DNA from 3 places in the Pseudoxanthomonas sp. PXM04 genome. Region 3 is predicted to be linked to each of the others. Evidence: riboswitches for the same ligand, from Rfam matches in the RefSeq annotation. Region 3 holds a riboswitch; each other region holds the start of a gene.
The links. Region 3 has a riboswitch for cobalamin ahead of metE (5-methyltetrahydropteroyltriglutamate--homocysteine S-methyltransferase). Riboswitches for the same ligand answer to the same signal wherever they lie in the genome.
Positions count from the first base shown of each region.

Region 1: linked by a shared signal. The riboswitch ahead of btuB (TonB-dependent vitamin B12 receptor) and the one ahead of metE (5-methyltetrahydropteroyltriglutamate--homocysteine S-methyltransferase) in region 3 are both predicted to bind cobalamin.
Region 2: linked by a shared signal. The riboswitch ahead of btuB (TonB-dependent vitamin B12 receptor) and the one ahead of metE (5-methyltetrahydropteroyltriglutamate--homocysteine S-methyltransferase) in region 3 are both predicted to bind cobalamin.

Region 1 is NZ_JACVAG010000006.1:189,875-195,795, reverse strand. It holds gene cobS (adenosylcobinamide-GDP ribazoletransferase) at 1-159, opposite strand, end outside; gene IB228_RS15545 (histidine phosphatase family protein) at 156-752, opposite strand; gene cobT (nicotinate-nucleotide--dimethylbenzimidazole phosphoribosyltransferase) at 749-1,813, opposite strand; cobalamin riboswitch at 1,982-2,222, shown strand; gene btuB (TonB-dependent vitamin B12 receptor) at 2,348-4,183, shown strand; gene dinB (DNA polymerase IV) at 4,490-5,560, opposite strand; gene IB228_RS15525 (PLP-dependent aminotransferase family protein) at 5,777-5,921, opposite strand, start outside.
Region 2 is NZ_JACVAG010000004.1:602-6,522, forward strand. It holds gene IB228_RS10795 (SapC family protein) at 1-731, shown strand, start outside; gene IB228_RS10800 (OmpH family outer membrane protein) at 774-1,400, shown strand; cobalamin riboswitch at 1,463-1,698, shown strand; gene btuB (TonB-dependent vitamin B12 receptor) at 1,810-3,669, shown strand; gene IB228_RS10810 (hypothetical protein) at 3,682-4,254, shown strand; gene IB228_RS10815 (hypothetical protein) at 4,365-4,889, shown strand; gene cobO (cob(I)yrinic acid a,c-diamide adenosyltransferase) at 4,886-5,512, shown strand; gene IB228_RS10825 (cobyrinate a,c-diamide synthase) at 5,516-5,921, shown strand, end outside.
Region 3 is NZ_JACVAG010000003.1:392,313-398,233, forward strand. It holds gene IB228_RS10250 (LysR family transcriptional regulator) at 1-756, shown strand, start outside; gene purU (formyltetrahydrofolate deformylase) at 781-1,632, opposite strand; gene IB228_RS10260 (MarR family transcriptional regulator) at 1,712-2,239, opposite strand; gene IB228_RS10265 (alpha/beta hydrolase) at 2,309-3,853, shown strand; cobalamin riboswitch at 3,850-4,092, shown strand; gene metE (5-methyltetrahydropteroyltriglutamate--homocysteine S-methyltransferase) at 4,300-5,921, shown strand, end outside.

The DNA of each region.
Region 1 (5,921 bases), on a different contig from region 3:
CGCCCACAGCGGCAGCGCCACCAACGCGCCGATCAGCACGCCCACCAGCGGGAAATACACCGCCGTGCGGCTCAGTTCTTCCTCGCGGAAGTCGCGCAGTTGCGGCGTGGGCAGGCGGGTCAGGAACTGCACCGCCAGGATCAGCTTGCGCATGCTCATGCCTGCCGCACCTCGATCAGTTCGCCCCACAGCTGATCCCGGTCATCGATCTGCACGCGCAGGCGCAGGCGGGTGCCGTAATCGATGCGCACCGCCCACAGCGACGCCAGCGGCAGGCCGCAGGCCAGCGCCAGCGCCAGTCGCAACGGGCCGGCATGGCTGACCACCAGCGCGGGCGAGGTGTCTTCGCGTCGCGCCAGCGCGCGCAGGCCGCGACCGACGCGTGCTTCGAAGCCGGCCCAGGGTTCGGCGTTGGGCGGCGGATGCGCGCCGGGATCCCGGTAGAAATCCTGCAAGGCGCGCTGCGAGTGCGGGTCTGCCGCAAGGGTGTCGCGATGGCGACCGTCCCAGTCGCCGAAATCCCACTCCGCCCAGTCATCGGCGATGTCCACCGGCAACGCCTGCGCGGCGGCCAGCGCCTGCGCGGTATGCAGCGCACGCTGGCGTGGCGAACTGATCACCCGTGACCAGGCAATGCCCGTGCAACCGCCGCAGACCGCGTCGGCGGCGCCCGGCAGCAGCGGCGGATCGGTGCGGCCATCGAAATGACCGACGCGTCCGGTCGAGGCATGGCGCACCAGGTCGAGGATCATGGCGTCTCGTCGCGTCCGGAAACCGCGGCTTCGGCGAAGGTGGCCATGCCGGCGTGCAGCGCGCAGGCCAGTCGCAGCAGCGGCACCGCCAGCGCGGCGCCGCTGCCTTCGCCCAGGCGCAGATCCAGTTGCAGCAGCGGGCGCGCTTCCAGCGCGGCCAGCACGCGCGCGTGGCCGCGCTCGGCGGACTGGTGCGAGAACAGCAGCCATGGCCGCGCCTGGGGTTGCAGGCGGACCGCCGCCAGTGCCGCGGCCGAGACGATGAAACCGTCCACCAGCACCGGTACGCCCCGCTGGGCGGCGGCGATCATCGCGCCGGCCATCGCGGCGATTTCCAATCCACCGACACGACGCAGCGCCTCGCGCGCGGGCTGCGGGTGCGCGGCGATGTGCGGACGGTGCAATGCAAGCGCGTCCGCGATCACCCGTTGCTTGTGCGCAATCCGATCGCCCTGCAATCCGGTACCCGCGCCGACCAGTTCCTCCAGCGGCAGATCCGCCAGCGCGCAGGCCAACGCGCTGGCCGCGGTGGTGTTGCCGATGCCCATTTCGCCGAACACGAACAGATCGGCGTCGCCGGCCGCTTCCACCGCGCGCCTGCCCGCCGCCAGCGCATGCGCGAGTTCATCCTCGTCCATCGCCGCTTCCACGCTGAAGTCGCGGGTGCCCAGGCAGGGCTTGTCGGCGTGTACGCCGGCGATGGGCTGGCTGCCGCGGGTGCCGGCATCCACCAGCCGCAGCGGCAGACCGAGTTCGCGCGCCAGCACCGAGATCGCGGCGCCGCCGTGGGCGAAGTTGTGCAGCATCTGCACCGTCACCTCGGACGGAAACGCCGACACGCCCTGGGCGACCACCCCGTGATCGCCGGCGAACACGATCACCGGCACCCGTGCCAGCGTCGGACGATCGGCGCGTTGCAGCGCCGCCAGTTCCACCGCCAGGGTCTCGATGCGGCCCAGCGAGCCCTGCGGCTTGGTCAGCTGATCCTGGCGCGCGCGCGCGCGTTCGGCGTGTTCGGGGGAAGGTTGCCGGCAATCGGCGAGGATCCAGTCGGAAGACACGAGGCGATTTCTTGCGGCGAGGGAACCGGGATTCTACGGGAGGCCTCGCGCCCATCCCCGCCCGCCCCGATGCATGCCTTGCCTTGCCCGCTTTCCATCGATGCGCGCTGCCGCCCGGGCGCGGCCCGCCCATCCACAGGATCGGCATCCGCCAGACCGGTATCTGGTAGGATCGCCGCGCTTTCTGGTGACCCGCGGACGATTCCGCCCCGGGTTGAAACGGGAAGCCGGTGAACCCGCGCACGCCATCCCGGCGCTGCGGGTGATTCCGGCGCTGCCCCCGCAACGGTAAGCGAGCCAGGACAGGGCATACGCCACTGTGCATCCGCACGGGAAGGCGCCCTGGCCGGCGATGGCGCCGCCATCGCGCTCGCAAGCCCGGAGACCGGCCCGAAAGACGACTGGTTGCGACGCGGCGGGCGTTGCGGCGGCGAGCGCCGTGCGTACGGCCGTTTCCGCTGTCTTCCCGTTCCCGCGTTGCCGCCTCCCCTCGTTATGCCGCGCGGGAGCGCGCGGCGCATGGAGCCGATTGCAATGCCACCTATCCGTACCCTGTCCCTGGCCGTCGCCCTGGCGCTGCCGGGCCTGGCGCTCGCCCAGGACGCCGCCACCGAACTGGACGAAGTCGTCGTCACCAGCACCCGCACCGCGATCGCGCTGGAAGACAGCCTGGCGCCGGCGCAGGTCATCGACCGCGCCGACATCGAGCGCAGCCAGGCGACCTCGCTGCAGGATCTGCTGCGCGGCCGCGCCGGCATCAACCTGACCAATGCCGGTGGCCCGGGCAAGCAGACCTCGCTGTTCCTGCGCGGCACCAACTCCAGCCACACCCTGGTGCTGATCGACGGCGTGCGGGTGAACTCGGCTGATTTCGCCGCCGCCGCCATCCCGGATCTGCCGCTGGCGCAGATCGATCGCATCGAGATCGTGCGCGGCCCGAACTCCAGCCTGTACGGCTCCGAGGCGATCGGCGGCGTGATCCAGATCTTCACCCGCCGCAACCAGGGCACCTACGCGCCGCACTTCCAGATCGGCGGCGGCAGCAATGGCCTGCGCCAGGCCAGCGCCGGCTTCGGCGGCGGCGGCGAGCGCGGCTGGTTCGGCGCGGACGCGGCCTACCAGCGCACCGATGGCATCAATGCCTGCCGCGGCTCGGTATCGCAGGGTCGCGGCTGCTACGCCGACGAACCTGACCGCGACGGCTACCGCAACGTCTCTGCCAGCCTGCGCGGCGGCTACAAGCTGACCGACACGCTGACCGCCGAGGCCAGCGCGCTGCGCGCCGAAGGCGCGAACCGGTACGACGGCTACTACAACTACACCGAGAACGTGCAGCAGGTGTTGAATGGCAAGGTCCGTTACGTGCCGACCGACCGCTTCGCCCTGACCGTCAACGTCGGCCGCAGCGACAACGAGACCGACAACTACCGCAACGAGGTCGATCACGACAGCACCCACAACACCCACCGCAACACGGCCAGCGCGCAGGCCGACATCGGCCTGGGCCAGGATCAGTTGCTGACCGTCGGCGCGGATTGGTACATCGACCATCTCGACAGCACCACCGACTACGCCGCCGACAGCCGCCGCAACACCGCCGGCTTCGTCGAGTACCAGGGCAAGTTCGGCGCCCACCAGTTGCAGGCCAGCGTGCGCAACGACGACAACGAGCAATTCGGCAACCACACCACCGGCAACCTCGGCTGGGGCATGAGCTTCGGGCGCGGTTTCAAGCTCAGCGCGACCTACGGCACCGGTTTCAAGGCGCCGACCTTCAGCGATCTGTACGACCCGTGGAGCGGCAACCGCGACCTGGAGCCGGAGAAATCGAAGAGCCTCAATGTCGGTATCGCCCAGAACGGCGACGCCTGGCGCTGGGCGCTGGATCTGTACGAGACCCGCATCGATGATCTGATCACCTATGACGGCAGCAGTTTCGCGATGGTGCAGGTGGACGAGGCCCGCATCCGCGGCGCCGAGTTCACCGTCGACGTCACCCTGGCCGGCTGGGATCTCTCCGCCCAGATCAGCCACACCGACCCGCGCAACCGCAGCGCCAGCAACAACGACAAGCTGCTGCCGCGCCGCGCGCGCAACACCGGTCGCATCGACGTGGATCGCGCGTTCGGCGACTTCCGCGTCGGCGCGACCGTCAATGGCGCGGGCTACCGCTACGACGAGCTGACCAATGCCACCCGCCTGGGCGGCTTCGCCACCGCCGACCTGCGGCTGGAATACGCGGTCACCCCGGAATGGACGTTGCTGGCCAAGGTCGACAACGTGTTCGACCGCGAATACGAAACCATCGCCTGGTACAACCAGCCCGGTCGCGAATACGGCCTGAGCCTGCGCTACCAGCCCAAGCGCTGATTGCGTGCATGAAAAAGCCCGGCAGACGCCGGGCTTTTTCTTTTTTGCCATCCCTCCCTTGTGGGAGCGACGTAAGTCGCGATACCGGAAAGCCGGAAACTCCGGAAAAGCTCGCGACTCACGTCGCTTCCACAGGGAGACATCCGGGTTACGGAGATTTATCGAACAATCCTTGCTGCTCGACCGCGAGTGCCGGGCGCCTTGTTGCCTTTCTCCCTTGTGGGAGCGACCTAGTCGCGATACCGGAAAGCCGGAAACTCCGGAAGAGCTCGCGACTCACGTCGCTCCCACAAGGAAAAATCCAGGTTACGAGGCGTCTTCAAACAGCCCGGGCTGCTCGACGACATCCTCGCGATCGCGGAAGCCGGACAGGCCCACGCCGACCAGCCGGTACAGGGTGTCGGCCGGCAGGTCCACGCGTTCGCGCAGGGCCAACGCGATGGCGGTGAACTCCTCGAGGGTGGCCGGCGGCGCTTCTGGGGTGAAGCTGCGGGTGAGGATGCGGAACTGCGCGGTTTTCAGCTTCAGCACCACGGTGCGGCCGACGCGATCGGTCTTGCGGGTCGCTTCCCAGGTCTTGCCGGCCAGGCGCCGCACCGCCTCGCCGATGTCCGCCAGCGGCACGTCGCGCTCGAAGGTGTCCTCGGCGGAAATCGACTGCACCGGCTGATCCGGTTCCACCGGGCGCTCGTCGACGCCGCGCGCACGCCGGAACAGGCTGCCGCCGAAACTGCCGAAGCGCTGTTCCAGTTCGATCTGCGGCCACTCGCGCAGCTCGCCCACGGTGCGGATGCCCATCGCGTGCAGCTTGCCCAGCATCACCTTGCCGACGCCGGGAATCCGCTCCACCGGCAGCGGGATGAGGAAGGCGTCCACCTGACCCGGCTTGATCACGAACAGGCCGTCCGGCTTGCGCCAGTCCGAGGCGATCTTGGCGAGGAACTTGTTCGGCGCCACTCCGGCGGAGGCGGTCAGCGCGGTTTCCTCGCGGATCTGCGCGCGCACGGCCTCGGCGATGGCGGTGGCCGAAGGCAGGTCGGTCTTGGGCGCGGTCACGTCCAGATAGGCTTCGTCCAGCGACAGCGGTTCGACCAGATCGGTCTGGCGCAGGAAGATCTCGCGCACCTGCCGCGACACCGCCTTGTAGCGCGTGAAGTCCGGCGGCACGAAGATGCCGTCCGGACACAGCCGTTCGGCGCGCACCGCCGGCATCGCCGAGCGCACGCCGAAGGTACGCGCCTCGTAGGAGGCCGCGCACACCACCGAACGCGCGCCGCGCCAGGCCACGATCACCGGCTTGCCGCGCAACGACGGATCGTCGCGCTGCTCCACCGACGCGTAGAACGCGTCCATGTCGATATGGATGATCTTGCGCATGCCGGCGGTATTGTAAGAGTCCTGCAGTCTTCTTTCCCTGCGGGAGCGATGTCGGTTGCAATGGCGGGAACCTTACCCTGAGGAAAAACTCGCGACTTACGTCGCTCCCACAAGTGGGGTTATGGATGGCAGGGCCAAGGATTTGAGAATTTTTCCTTGTGGGAGCGACGTCAGTCGCGATGGCCGGAATCGTCCGCTGAGGGAAAATCTCGCGACTTACGTCGCTCCCACAGGTGGGGACAGGAAGGCGGTGGCCAGCGTGCCCAGGGTCGTGATGGCCTGTTCGGCGCGTGCGTCCAGCGGATGGCCATAGTTGAGGCGGATGCAGTGGCGGAAGGCGCGGCTGGCGGAGAACATCGGT
Region 2 (5,921 bases), on a different contig from region 3:
CCACCGTCGCATCCAACGGCGCCGCCGAAGCCAATGCCTGGCCGCTGTTCTATCGCGAGCCGCGCGTACTGTCCTCGGTCGAACACGCCCAGTGGCGGGTGCGCCCGACCGGCGTCGGCTTCGCCGCCGCCAGCAATTCCGTACCGGTGGTGATCGGCGAGTTCGCCGCCGCCGCGCGCAACTATCCGCTGGTGTTCGCCGGCCCGGACAACACCCCGCTGGCGGTGCTGGGCGTGGAAGCCGGACGCAACCGCTTCGTCAACGGCGACACCTGGAGCGACGGCGCGTACGTGCCGGCCTACGTGCGCCGCTATCCGTTCGTGTTCGTGCAGACCCGGGATCCGGAAGGCTACGTGCTGGCCATCGATGCCGGCTCCGACGCGGTGATCCCGTCGGGCGAGGAGGGCAATCCGCTGTTCGAGAACGGCGAGCCGAGCGAGCTGACCAGGCAGGCGCTGCAGTTCTGCGACACCTTCACCCGCGAGGACCAGGCCACACGTACCTTCGCCGCCGCGCTGGCCGAGCAGGGGCTGCTGATCGAACGCAGCGCCAACATCGCCTTCGCGGATGGGCGCCGCAGCAGCGTCGATGGCTTCCAGGTGGTCGATGGCGAAAAATTCGCCGCGCTGCCGGACGCGGTGATCGTCGACTGGCATCGCAAGGGCTGGCTGGCGCTGGTGCACTTCCACCTGGCGTCGCTGGGCCGCTTCAACGACCTGCTGGCCCCCTGATTGAAACCCCACTTCCGTCAACCGGACGACGATAACATTCCCATGTGCAAGAATTCCTCCAACACACTCCGTTTCCTCACTCTCGCCGTGACGCTCACTGCGGCCAATGGCGTCTGCGCGCAGGCGGCTGGCGGCGCGACCGGCTCGCTCGAAGGCCCGGTCGTCGCCGGTGTCTGCTACCTCAGCCGCGAAGCGGTGTTCTCCAACGCGGCCGCCGGCAAGGACGCGGGCGTGCAGTTGCAGAAACTGGTGACCGACGCCCAGGCCGAGATCGAACGCGACAAGAGCCGCGCTGAGGCGGAACTGATCCGCGTGGGCGTGCGCGGCAACATTTCCGCTGACAAGTTCACCCCCGAGCAGAGCAAGGCGGTGCAGGAAGCGCAGGCCGTGCAGCAGCGCGCCAGCCAGCGCTCGCGCGAGATCGAGGCGACCCGCGCGTCGGTGCTGGAACGGATCTCCACCGCCGCCCAGCCGCTCATCGCCGAGGCCTACCAGCGCCACGGCTGCGGCGTGCTGCTGGATCGCGGCATGGTGCTGGCCGGCAACATGAGCCACGATCTGACCGCCGACGTGGTCAAGGCGCTGGATGCGCGGGTCAAGTCGATCCCGGTCACGCTGCAACGCGAGTCCGCCACGCCCGCCGCGACGCCCGCACCGGGCAAGCGCTGAGCCGCGACGCGCGGCCGCTCCGGCGCACGCCACGGCGCCGGGGCCACACTGCCATCAACTGCTATACTCGCGCCGCCTGAGGTGACCGCCGGCCTGGCCGGTGGTTGAAACGGGAATCCGGTGCGCCGGATCGTGTTCGCACGATCGGCAATTCCGGAGCTGCCCCCGCAACGGTAGGCGAGACAAGGTACCGCAACAGCCACTGTGCTTGATGCATGGGAAGGCGCGGACCGGAAGCACGGATCTTTCCCGGCTTCACTCGCGAGCCCGGAGACCGGCCTTTGAGCGGCGTGACATGCGGTGGGCGATGTCATGGAGGCCAGCTCGTTTCCGGTCGCCATAGCACTCTCTTTCCGCCTGTCCTTTTCCATCGCTTCCGCGCGGGCAGGCGCGGTCAAGGAGTGTGTCAGTGCATCCGCAGTCGTCGTTCCACCGCCAGATCCTGGCGGTTTCGTTGTTGCCTTCCCTTTGCTTCACCACCCCGGCCTTCGCCGGAGCGCCGGCCACCGATCTGGATGGCGTGATCGTCACCGCGACGCGCACCGCGCGGACCCAGGACCAGACCCTGGCCGCGGTCACCGTGATCGATCGCGAGGAGATCGAGCGCCTGCAGCCGGCCTCGCTGCCGGATCTGCTGACTGGCCGCGCGGGCCTGTCGCTGGCCAACAACGGCGGTCCGGGCAAGTCCACGTCGCTGTTCCTGCGCGGCACCGAATCCGATCACGTGCTGGTGTTGGTCGACGGCATCAAGCTGGGGTCGGCCACCAGTGGCGGCGCATCGCTGCAGGACATTCCCGTCGAGCAGATCGAGCGCATCGAAATCGTGCGCGGGCCATTCTCCAGCCTGTACGGATCCGAGGCGCTGGGCGGCGTGATCCAGATCTTCACCCGCCGGCCGCAGGGGCCGTTCCAGCCCAACTTCAGCGCCAGCATCGGCAGCGAAAGGACCCGACGCGCCTCCGCCGGCATCGGCGGGCGCAGCGGCGATGCCGAGCGGGGCGGCTGGTATGCAATCCAGGCCGCGCACCAGGACACCGACGGCATCAACGCCTATCGCGGCCGGCGCAACTTCGATCCGGATCGCGATGGCTACCGCAACGCCTCGCTGACCGTGCAGGGCGGCTATCGCTTCGACGAGCATTGGGACGCGGAACTGCGGTTGTTCCGCGCCGAAGGCCGCAACGAATACGACGGCAGCCTCAACAACGAGGCCGATACGGTCCAGCAGGTGGTTGGCGGGCGCGTGCGCTACGCGGCCAATGATCGGCTGCGCATCACTGCCAGCGCCGGCGCCAGCGCGGATCTGAGCGAGAACTTCCTCGATGGCGTGTATTCCTCCCACTTCGACACCCGCCGCAAGCTGGGTTCGCTGCAGGCCGACCTGGGGGTCGGCGCGGGCTTGTTGACCCTGGGCTACGACTGGTCCGGCGACGAGGTGGACAGCAATACCCGCTACGCGCGCGATCGCCGGATCAATCGCGGCGTGTTCGGCCAATGGCAGCAGGAATTCGGCCGGCAGTCGCTGCAGGCCAGTGCGCGCCGCGACGACGACAGCCAGTTCGGCGGCGAGACCACGGGCAGCCTGCAATGGGGTTGGGACTTCACCGAACAGCTGCGCCTGGGTGCCAGCTACGGAACCGGCTTCAAGGCGCCCACCTTCAACGAACTCTACTTCCCGGGCTACGGCAATCCGGAACTGGGTCCGGAAACCTCGCGCAGCGTCGAGCTGAGCCTGCGAGGCGATCACGGGCGTGCGCGTTGGGCGCTGCATGCCTACGAGACGCGCATCGACGACATGATCGCGTTCGATGCCTCGCTGGGAGACTCCGGCGGCCCCAACAACATTGATCGCGCGCGCATCCGCGGCATCGAGGCCGAAGGCGCGGTACGGCTGGCGGACTGGGATCTGCGCGCCAGCCTGACCCGGCTGGATCCGCGCAACGATGGCGACAATCCCAACCGCGACAACCTGCTGCCGCGACGAGCGCGAAGCAGCGCCCGCATCGATGCCGATCGCCGCTTCGGCGCGTTCAGCGTAGGCGCCAGCGCGATCGGCGTGGGCGAACGCTACGACAACCTCGCCAACACCACCCGCCTGGGCGGGTACGGGCTGGTCGACCTGCGCATGGGCTACACGCTGACGCCGGCGTGGCAATTGCAACTGGCGGCCTCCAACGTGTTCGACAAGCGCTACGAAACCGCCGCGCTCTACAACCAGCCGGGACGGACCTGGTTGTTGACTGTCCGCTACCAGCCCGTCACCCACTGACCGGAGCACAAGATGAAACCACTGTCACGGCCTTTCCATCTCGGTCTGCTCGCCACCTTCGCGGTGCTGATGATCGCCACCCGTTACCATCACTTCGGCGATGTCCTGCATCTGCCGGACGCGTCGATGGCGATCTTCTTCCTGGGCGGCCTGTACCTGCGCGGACACCTGCCGTTCCTGGGCTTGCTGGGGCTGGCGGTGGGCATCGACTGGGCGGCGGTGGAACTGGCCGGCGTCAGTGATTTCTGCGTGACACCTGCCTACGCCCTCCTGCTGCCGGCCTACGCGGTGCTCTGGTACGGCGGCCGCGCCTACGCGCCGAGGATGGCGCAAGACTGGCGCGGGCTGTGCGGCGCGCTGCTGGTGGCGCTGGCCTGCGCCTCGCTGTCGTTCCTGATTTCCAACGGCGCGTTCTACTGGCTGGGCGGGCGCTACCCGAATCCGGAATGGTCGCAGTACCTGGCGCGGATCTGGCAGTGGGGACCGCTGTTCGTGCGGACCACGCTGACCTACGTGGCCAGCGCATTGCTGGTGCATGGCCTGTTGCTGGCTACCCGTCGTCGTCCCGCCTCCCTCGGCACCTGATCAGGAGAACCGCGATGTCCGCAAAGCACCTGTCCGTCACATCCGAACCCGCGCTGCCGCTGACGTCCACGCGTGCGCAGCTCCTCACCGGCATCGCCCTGGCGCTGCTGATGATCGCCACCCGCGGCCAGCACTTCGCCAGCGTGGATGCGCTGCCCAGCGCATCGTGGGCGGTGTTCTTCCTGGCCGGCGCGCTGCTGCGGCCGATGTGGACGCTGCCGGCCTTCTTCGTGCTGTCGTCGCTGCTGGACTTCGGCAGCCTCGCCAACGGCACCATCACCGACTGGTGCCTGTCGCCGGCCTACTGGGCATTGGCGTTCGCCTACGCGGCGCTATGGCTGGGCGGCCATGCCTATCGCGGGCTGCACCGGGACCACGCGGGCACGGTACCCCGCCTGGCATTGACGCTGGCGGTGACGGCGAGCGTGGCCTACCTGTTGTCCAAGGGCGGTTTCTATTTCTTCTCCGGGCGCTATCCGGAGCCGACCCTGGACGGCTTTCTCGCTCGCATTCCGCACTACTATCCGCGCGCCCTGGGCACGCTGGCCGGTTACGTGGGCGTCGCTTTCCTGGTTCGCGCATGCCTGCGCGGGCTGGCCGCACGCGCCGCCTCCCGCCAGGGCAGCCCGGCATGAGCCGCGGTTCGGAACGCCGCGGGCTCAGCGAGGAGGAGCACTATCGCGAACGCGCCCAGCGCAAGAAGGAACTGGTCGATCGCCGGGTCGCCCGCGCCACCATCGACCGCGGCGTGCTGGTGGTGAACACCGGCAATGGCAAGGGCAAGAGTTCCTCCGGTTTCGGCATGCTGGCGCGCAGCCTGGGACACGGCTTCCATTGCGGGGTCGTGCAATTCATCAAAGGCAGCTTTTCCACCGGAGAGGAGGCGTTCTTCCGTCGCTTCGACGAGGACGTCGATTATCGTGTGATGGGCGAGGGCTTCACCTGGGAAACCCAGGATCGCGAGCGCGACATCGCCGCGGCCGGCGTGGCCTGGCAAGAGGCCGCGCGGATGCTGTCGGATCCGGCCTATGATTTTGTCCTGCTCGACGAACTCAACATCGCCCTGAACAAGGATTACGTCCCGCTGGACCAGGTGCTCGCCGCGCTGGCCGCGCGACCGCCGCGCCAGCACGTGGTCGTCACCGGACGCGGCGCGCCGCAGGCACTGATTGACGCGGCCGACACGGTCACCGAGATGCGCCTGATCAAGCATGCGTTCAAGGCGGGTATCAAGGCCCAGCACGGTATTGAACTGTAGACCATGGATTCCGAAACCTTCCGCTGTCCGGCATTGCTGGTCTCCGCGCCCGCTTCGGGGCAGGGCAAGACCAGCGTGACCGCCGCGCTGGCCCGCTGGCACCGTCGCCAGGGCCGTCGCGTGCGGGTGTTCAAGACCGGTCCGGACTTCCTGGATCCGATGGTGCTGGAACGCGCCAGCGGCGCGCCGGCCTACCAACTGGATCTATGGATGACCGGCGAGGCCGACGTGCGTGCGCGCCTGCATGCGGCGGCGGGCGAATCCGACCTGATCCTGATCGAAGGCGTCATGGGCCTGTTCGACGGATCGCCCTCCAGCGCGGATCTGGCGCAGGCGCTGGGCGTGCCGGTGCTGGCGGTCATCGACGGATCGGCGATGGCGCAGACCTTCGGCGCGTTGGCGACGGGGT
Region 3 (5,921 bases):
CGCCTGTTCAACCGCACCACCCGCCGGGTCGCGCTGACCGAACACGGCCAGCGCTTCCTGCAGCAGGTCGCGCCGGGCCTGCGCCAGATCGACGAGGCCTTCCGCGACATGGACTTCCTGCGTGACCGGCCCGCCGGGCATCTGCGCATCAACCTGCCCGGGGTGGTGGCCGAGCGCATGATCGCGCCGCACCTGCCCGGCTTCATGGCGCGCTGGCCCGAGGTGGAGGTGGAACTGTTCGTCGATCCGGCGCTGGCGGATCTGGTCGGTGGCGGCTTCGACGCCGGCATCCGCCTGGGCGAATCGCTGGCCCGGGAAATGATCGCGCTGCCGATCGGGCCGATGCAGCGGCAGGCGATCGTCGCCACCCCCGACTACTTCCGCCGCCATCCCGCGCCCGCCGAACCGGCGGACCTGGTGCACCACGCCTGCGTGCGCTACCGGCGCAGCAACGGCCGCATCATGGCGTGGGAGTTCACCCGCGAGGGTTGCGATTTCGAGGTGGAGGTGGGTGGCCGGTTGATCGTCAACGACAGTGATCTCGGCCTGGTGCTGGTGCGGCAGGGCCTGGGCATGGCGCAGGTGTTCGAGTCCCAGGTCGAAGCGGAACTGCGCAGCGGGGCGCTGGTACGGGTGCTGGAAGCCTGGCAGGCGCCGTTCGCCGGTTTCCACATCTACTACCCGGCGCGCGAACACCTGCCGCCCAAGTTGCGGGTGTTCATCGACTACCTGCGCGAAGTGCTGCCGCCGCCCTGAGCGCCGTTCCGGTTTCCGCGCGCATCAGCGGAACACCACCGTGCGATGCCCGTTGAGCAGGATGCGGTGCTCCACGTGCCGGCGCACCGCGCGCGCCAGCACCAGCGATTCGGTGTCGCTGCCCAGCCGGACCAGATCGCGCGGCGTCATCGCGTGATCCACCCGCGCGATGTCCTGCTCGATGATCGGTCCTTCATCGAGATCGCGGGTCACGTAGTGCGCGGTGGCGCCGATGATCTTGACCCCGCGCCGGTGCGCCTGGTGGTACGGATGCGCGCCCTTGAAGCTGGGCAGGAAGCTGTGGTGGATGTTGATCGCGCGCCCGGACAGCGCGTCGCACAGCTCCGGCGACAGGATCTGCATGTAGCGCGCCAGCACCACCAGATCCACCTGCCCGGATTCGACCAGATCCAGGATCCGCCGCTCCTGCGCGGGACGATTGCCCGCATCCACCGGCAGATGGTGGAACGGCACGCCATAGGAGGCGGCGAGCGGGCCGAAGTCCGCGTGGTTGGACGCCACCGCCGCGATCTCCACCGGCAACTGCCGGCTGTGCGCGCGGAACAGCAGATCGTTGAGGCAATGTCCCTGCTTGCTGACCAGTACCAGCAGGCGCGCCTTGCGGCGCGCATCGTGGATTCGCCATTCCATGCCGAACGCTTCGGCCAGCGTCTCGAAGCGCGCTTCCAGTGCCGGCAGGGTCGCCGCGGACGGCACGTCGAAATGCACGCGCAGGAAGAAGCGCCCGGATTCCTCGTCGCCGAACTGCTGCGCGTCGATGATGTTGCAGTCCGACTCGAACAGCAGCCCGGTGACCCGGTAGACGATGCCGGTGCGATCGGGACAGGACAGGGTCAGGATGTGATCGTGGCGCATGGAGCCGGGGCACGGGTGGGCGGGCCAGTGTAGGCCGCGCGCGGTGTCGCCGCACCGCGCGGACCCGGCGCGGTCCGCCTCAGTCCGCCGCCATGCCCTGGCCCAGCTTGCGCAGCAGTCCCGCCAGTGTCGCCTGTTCCCCGGCGTCCAGTCCGGCCACGGCCAGGCGCGCCTGTTCGAAACGCAGCGCGATGGCGCGCTCCGCCAGCTTGACGCCCTTGGCGGTCAGCACCGCGAACAGGGAACGGCCGTCGCGCGGATCCGCCTCGCGCCGAAGCAGGCCGCGCCGCTGCAGTCGGTTGAGGCAGGCGGTCATCGCGCCGGAGGTCAGCAGCACCGAACGGCGAAGGTCGGTCGGCGACAGCCGGTAGGGCGCGCCGGAGCGGCGCAGCGTCGCCAGCAGGTCCAGCTCCGTGTAGCTCAGTTCCAGCGCCTTCAGGCATTCGTCGGCCTGTGCCTCCAGCAGGCGGCCCAGATGCAGGACGCGGCCCGCCACCGCCATCGCGGAAGCATCCAGATCGGGCCGTTCGCGGCGCCAGTCCGCCAGCAGCTGGTCGATCAGGTCGGGAGCGGGGGAGGGCGGGATATCGGTCGGTGGGGTCGTCATGAAAAATATCTTGACATAAAGATATCTGTGGAGCGAGGCTACGCCCACCCCATCGTCGGGAATCCGCCCATGAAGCGCAGGCTCTGGTTGTCGGCTGTCGTGATGATGCTTGGTTCCATCGCTTCCGGCGCCTTCGCGCAGGCGCGCCGCGCCGGCGACATCGTGGTCACCGCGGCGACGGTCCGCGCCGCGGATGGTACGACGGTGCCCTACGAAATCGGCACGCTGTACGTACCGGAAAACCGCCGTGCCACCGGCGGCCGCCTGATCGGGGTGGGCTTCGCCCGCATCCGCGCACGTGTGCCCACCGGTGCGCCGCCCGTCTTCTGGCTGCCCGGTGGCCCGGGCCTGGCGGTGCTGGAGGCATTCGACGGCGATACCGAGACCGCGCGCAATCGGCTCGGATCCTGGCTGACCTATCGGGACACCGCGGATCTGGTCATCATCGAACAGCGCGGTTACAGCGAGCGCGGTGAAAAACTGACCGCGATGTCGCCGGCGTGGCCGCGCGACCGCGAATACACCGCGCGGGATGACATCGACGACGCGCTTCGTCGCGCCGCCTCGGCCATCGCCGCGCATCCGGACAAGGATCTGGCGGGCTACACCATCGACGCCTGCGCCGACGACGTCGACGATCTGCGTCGCGCGCTGGGCTACCCGCGCATCAGCCTGTTCGGCGGCAGCTTTGGATCGCAATGGAGCTTCGCGGTGATGCGCTCGCATCCGGACATCGTCGCGCGCGCCGTGCTGTCATCGGTGGAGCCGCTGGATTTCGGCTACGACATGCCATCGCCGCTGCTGGCGACGATGCAGCGCATCGCCTTCGATGCCGATCGGGATCCCGGCCTGGCGCCGTATCTGCCGACGGGCGGACTGATGGCCGCCATCGACGCGCTGCGCGAACGCTTCGCGCGGCAGCCGATCACGGTCGATCCGCAGGATGGCGGTGGATCGGTGGTGATCGGGTTGGCCGACCTGCAGGCTTCGCTGCTGGCCGAGGCCAGCGTGCCGCACACCTGGCCCGCGTTCGTGCTGTCGCTGTACCACGGCCGCTACACGGACTGGGCCCGCGAAGTGGCCAGGGGCCGGCAGGCGCAGGAATACAAGCTGATTGGACCGCTGATCGACACCAGCCTGGGCATCACGCCGTCTCACGAGTTCCGCCTGCGCCACGATCCGGCCAGCGCCTATCTCGGCGAGGGCGGCTTCGCGCCCTACCTGGCGGCCGCGTCGGCATGGCCGACACCGGATCTGGGCGACGACTACCGCCAGCTGCGGCCGATCGATACGCCGGTGCTGCTGGTGCACGGCGACTGGGATACCTCCACGCCCATCGACAACGCGCTGGCGCAACTGCCCTACCTGCGCAATGGTCACGCCATCGTGATCCATCGCGGTGGTCACGACGGCACGTTCTATCAGCTGCGCAACGAGCCGGCGGCCCGGGAAGCGGTCCACCGTTTCCTGCGCACGGGAGAGCTTCGCGATCTGCCGACGGAAGTGACCTTGTCTTCCCCGACCTTCACCGTGCCGGCTTTTGCCGCGCCCGCCAAGGTGGCGGGCCGTATCCCGCGAGGAAGGCCGCTTGACGCAGCGGTCGCATCGCCGTAACGTGCCCGGGCCAGGGTTTCCATCTCTTCATGCGAATGAAGAGATGGAATTAATAGGGAAGCCGGTGCGGGCCGAAAAGCCCCATTCCGGCGCTGCCCCGCAGCGGTATTTGGAAACGACCCCCGTCATCGGCACTGGCCCCCAAGGGCCGGGAAGCGGCGGACAGTAGGCCGGCCCCGATCCCCGGATCGGGCCGACGTCCATGAGCCCGAAGACCTGCCTTGGCCGGAAGACCCGAAGTCTTCCGCATGACCTGGAACTTCCGAGGGGAGGTGCCCGGAACTGCCGCGGACGCGTCGCGTCCGCGCGCAAGTCCGTGCGCCTCCCTTCGCCGTTCCGGTTCGCCCGAGGGGGCGAAGGTCGCTGGCGTTGTCCGCCATCGCCATCGGCGATGAAGGCGGCGCGGTCCTTCGTTCCTCATCCGACCACGAATGAGGACATGCATCATGACGACTGTTGGCAATCTCGGTTTCCCGCGCATCGGCGTGCGCCGGGAACTCAAGCGGGCACTGGAAGCCCATTGGTGCGGCGACGCCACCGGCGAAGAACTGCACGCCGCCGCACGCGCGCTTCGCCTCCGCCATTGGCGCCTGCAGGTCGACGCGGGCGTCGATGTCGTGCCGTGCAACGACTTTTCGCTGTACGACCACGTGCTCGACACCGCCTTCCTGTTCGACGCCATCCCCGAACCCTATCGCGCGCTGGCGGACGTGGATCCGCTGGCGGCCTATTTCGCCCTCGCGCGGGGGCGGCAACAGGACGGCGTGGACCTGCGCGCGCTGGAAATGACCAAGTGGTTCGACACCAACTACCACTACCTGGTGCCGGAACTGCATCGCGAGCAAACGTTCCGCCTGCGTGGCGACAAGCCGTTGAGCGAGTTCAACGAGGCCCATGCGGCCGGTTTCAATGCGCGGCCGGTGCTGCTGGGACCGGTGAGCTTCCTGCGCCTGTCCAAGGCAAGCGATGGCGGCGATCCGCTGGCGCTGCTCGAACGCCTGCTGCCACCCTACGCGGAACTGCTGTCGCGGCTGGCCGCCGCCGGCGCCGAATGGGTGCAGATCGATGAGCCTTGCCTGGTGCTGGACGCCGACCCGGCGTTGCAACAGGCCTACCGGCACGCCTACACCGCCCTGGCGCAAGCGACGCGCCCGAAGCTGCTGCTGACCACCTATTTCGGCGACCTGGGCGCGAACCTGCCGCTGGTGGCGGCCCTGCCGGTCGATGGCCTGCATGTGGACCTGATGCGCGGGCTGGATCAACTCGACGCCGTGCTGAAAGCCTTGCCGGAGGGACGGACGCTGTCGCTCGGGCTGATCGACGGCCGCAACATCTGGCGCGCCAACCTCGACAACGCGTTGGTGCTCGCGCGCTACGCGCAGGGCCATGTCGGTGCCGACCGGCTGTGGCTGGCGCCTTCCTGCTCCCTGCTGCACGTGCCGGTGGACGCGGAAGGCGAAACCGGGCTGGATGCCGAACTGCGTGGCTGGCTGGCGTTCGCGCGGCAGAAGCTGGAGGAACTGCGCCTGCTGGCGACCGCCCTGGACGATGCGCCCGCGGCCGGGCCGGCGCTGGCCATCGCCCGCGAGCGCCACGAAAGCCGTCGCCGTTCCGCGCGCGTGCACCGGAAAGAGGTGGCCGAGCGCCTGGCCGCGCTGACGCCCGCGGCCGCCCATCGTTCCTCGCCCTATCCCACGCGCCGTGCGCGCCAGCAGGCCGGCCTGCGCCTGCCACCCTATCCGACCACGACCATCGGTTCCTTTCCGCAGACGCCGGAAGTACGCCAGGCCCGTGCGCTCAACCGCGCCGGGAAACTGCCCGATGCGGAATACGACGCCTTCCTGGCGACCGAGATCGCGCGCTGCGTGCGCGTGCAGGAGGAACTCGGCATCGACGTGCTGGTGCACGGCGAGTTCGAGCGCAACGACATGGTCGAGTACTTCGGCGAGCAGCTCGACGGTTTCGCCTTCACCCGCAACGGCTGGGTACAGAGTTATGGCTCCCGCTGCGTGAAGCCGCCGATCATCTTCGGCGATGTGGTGCGGCCGGCGCCGATGACGGTGCGCTG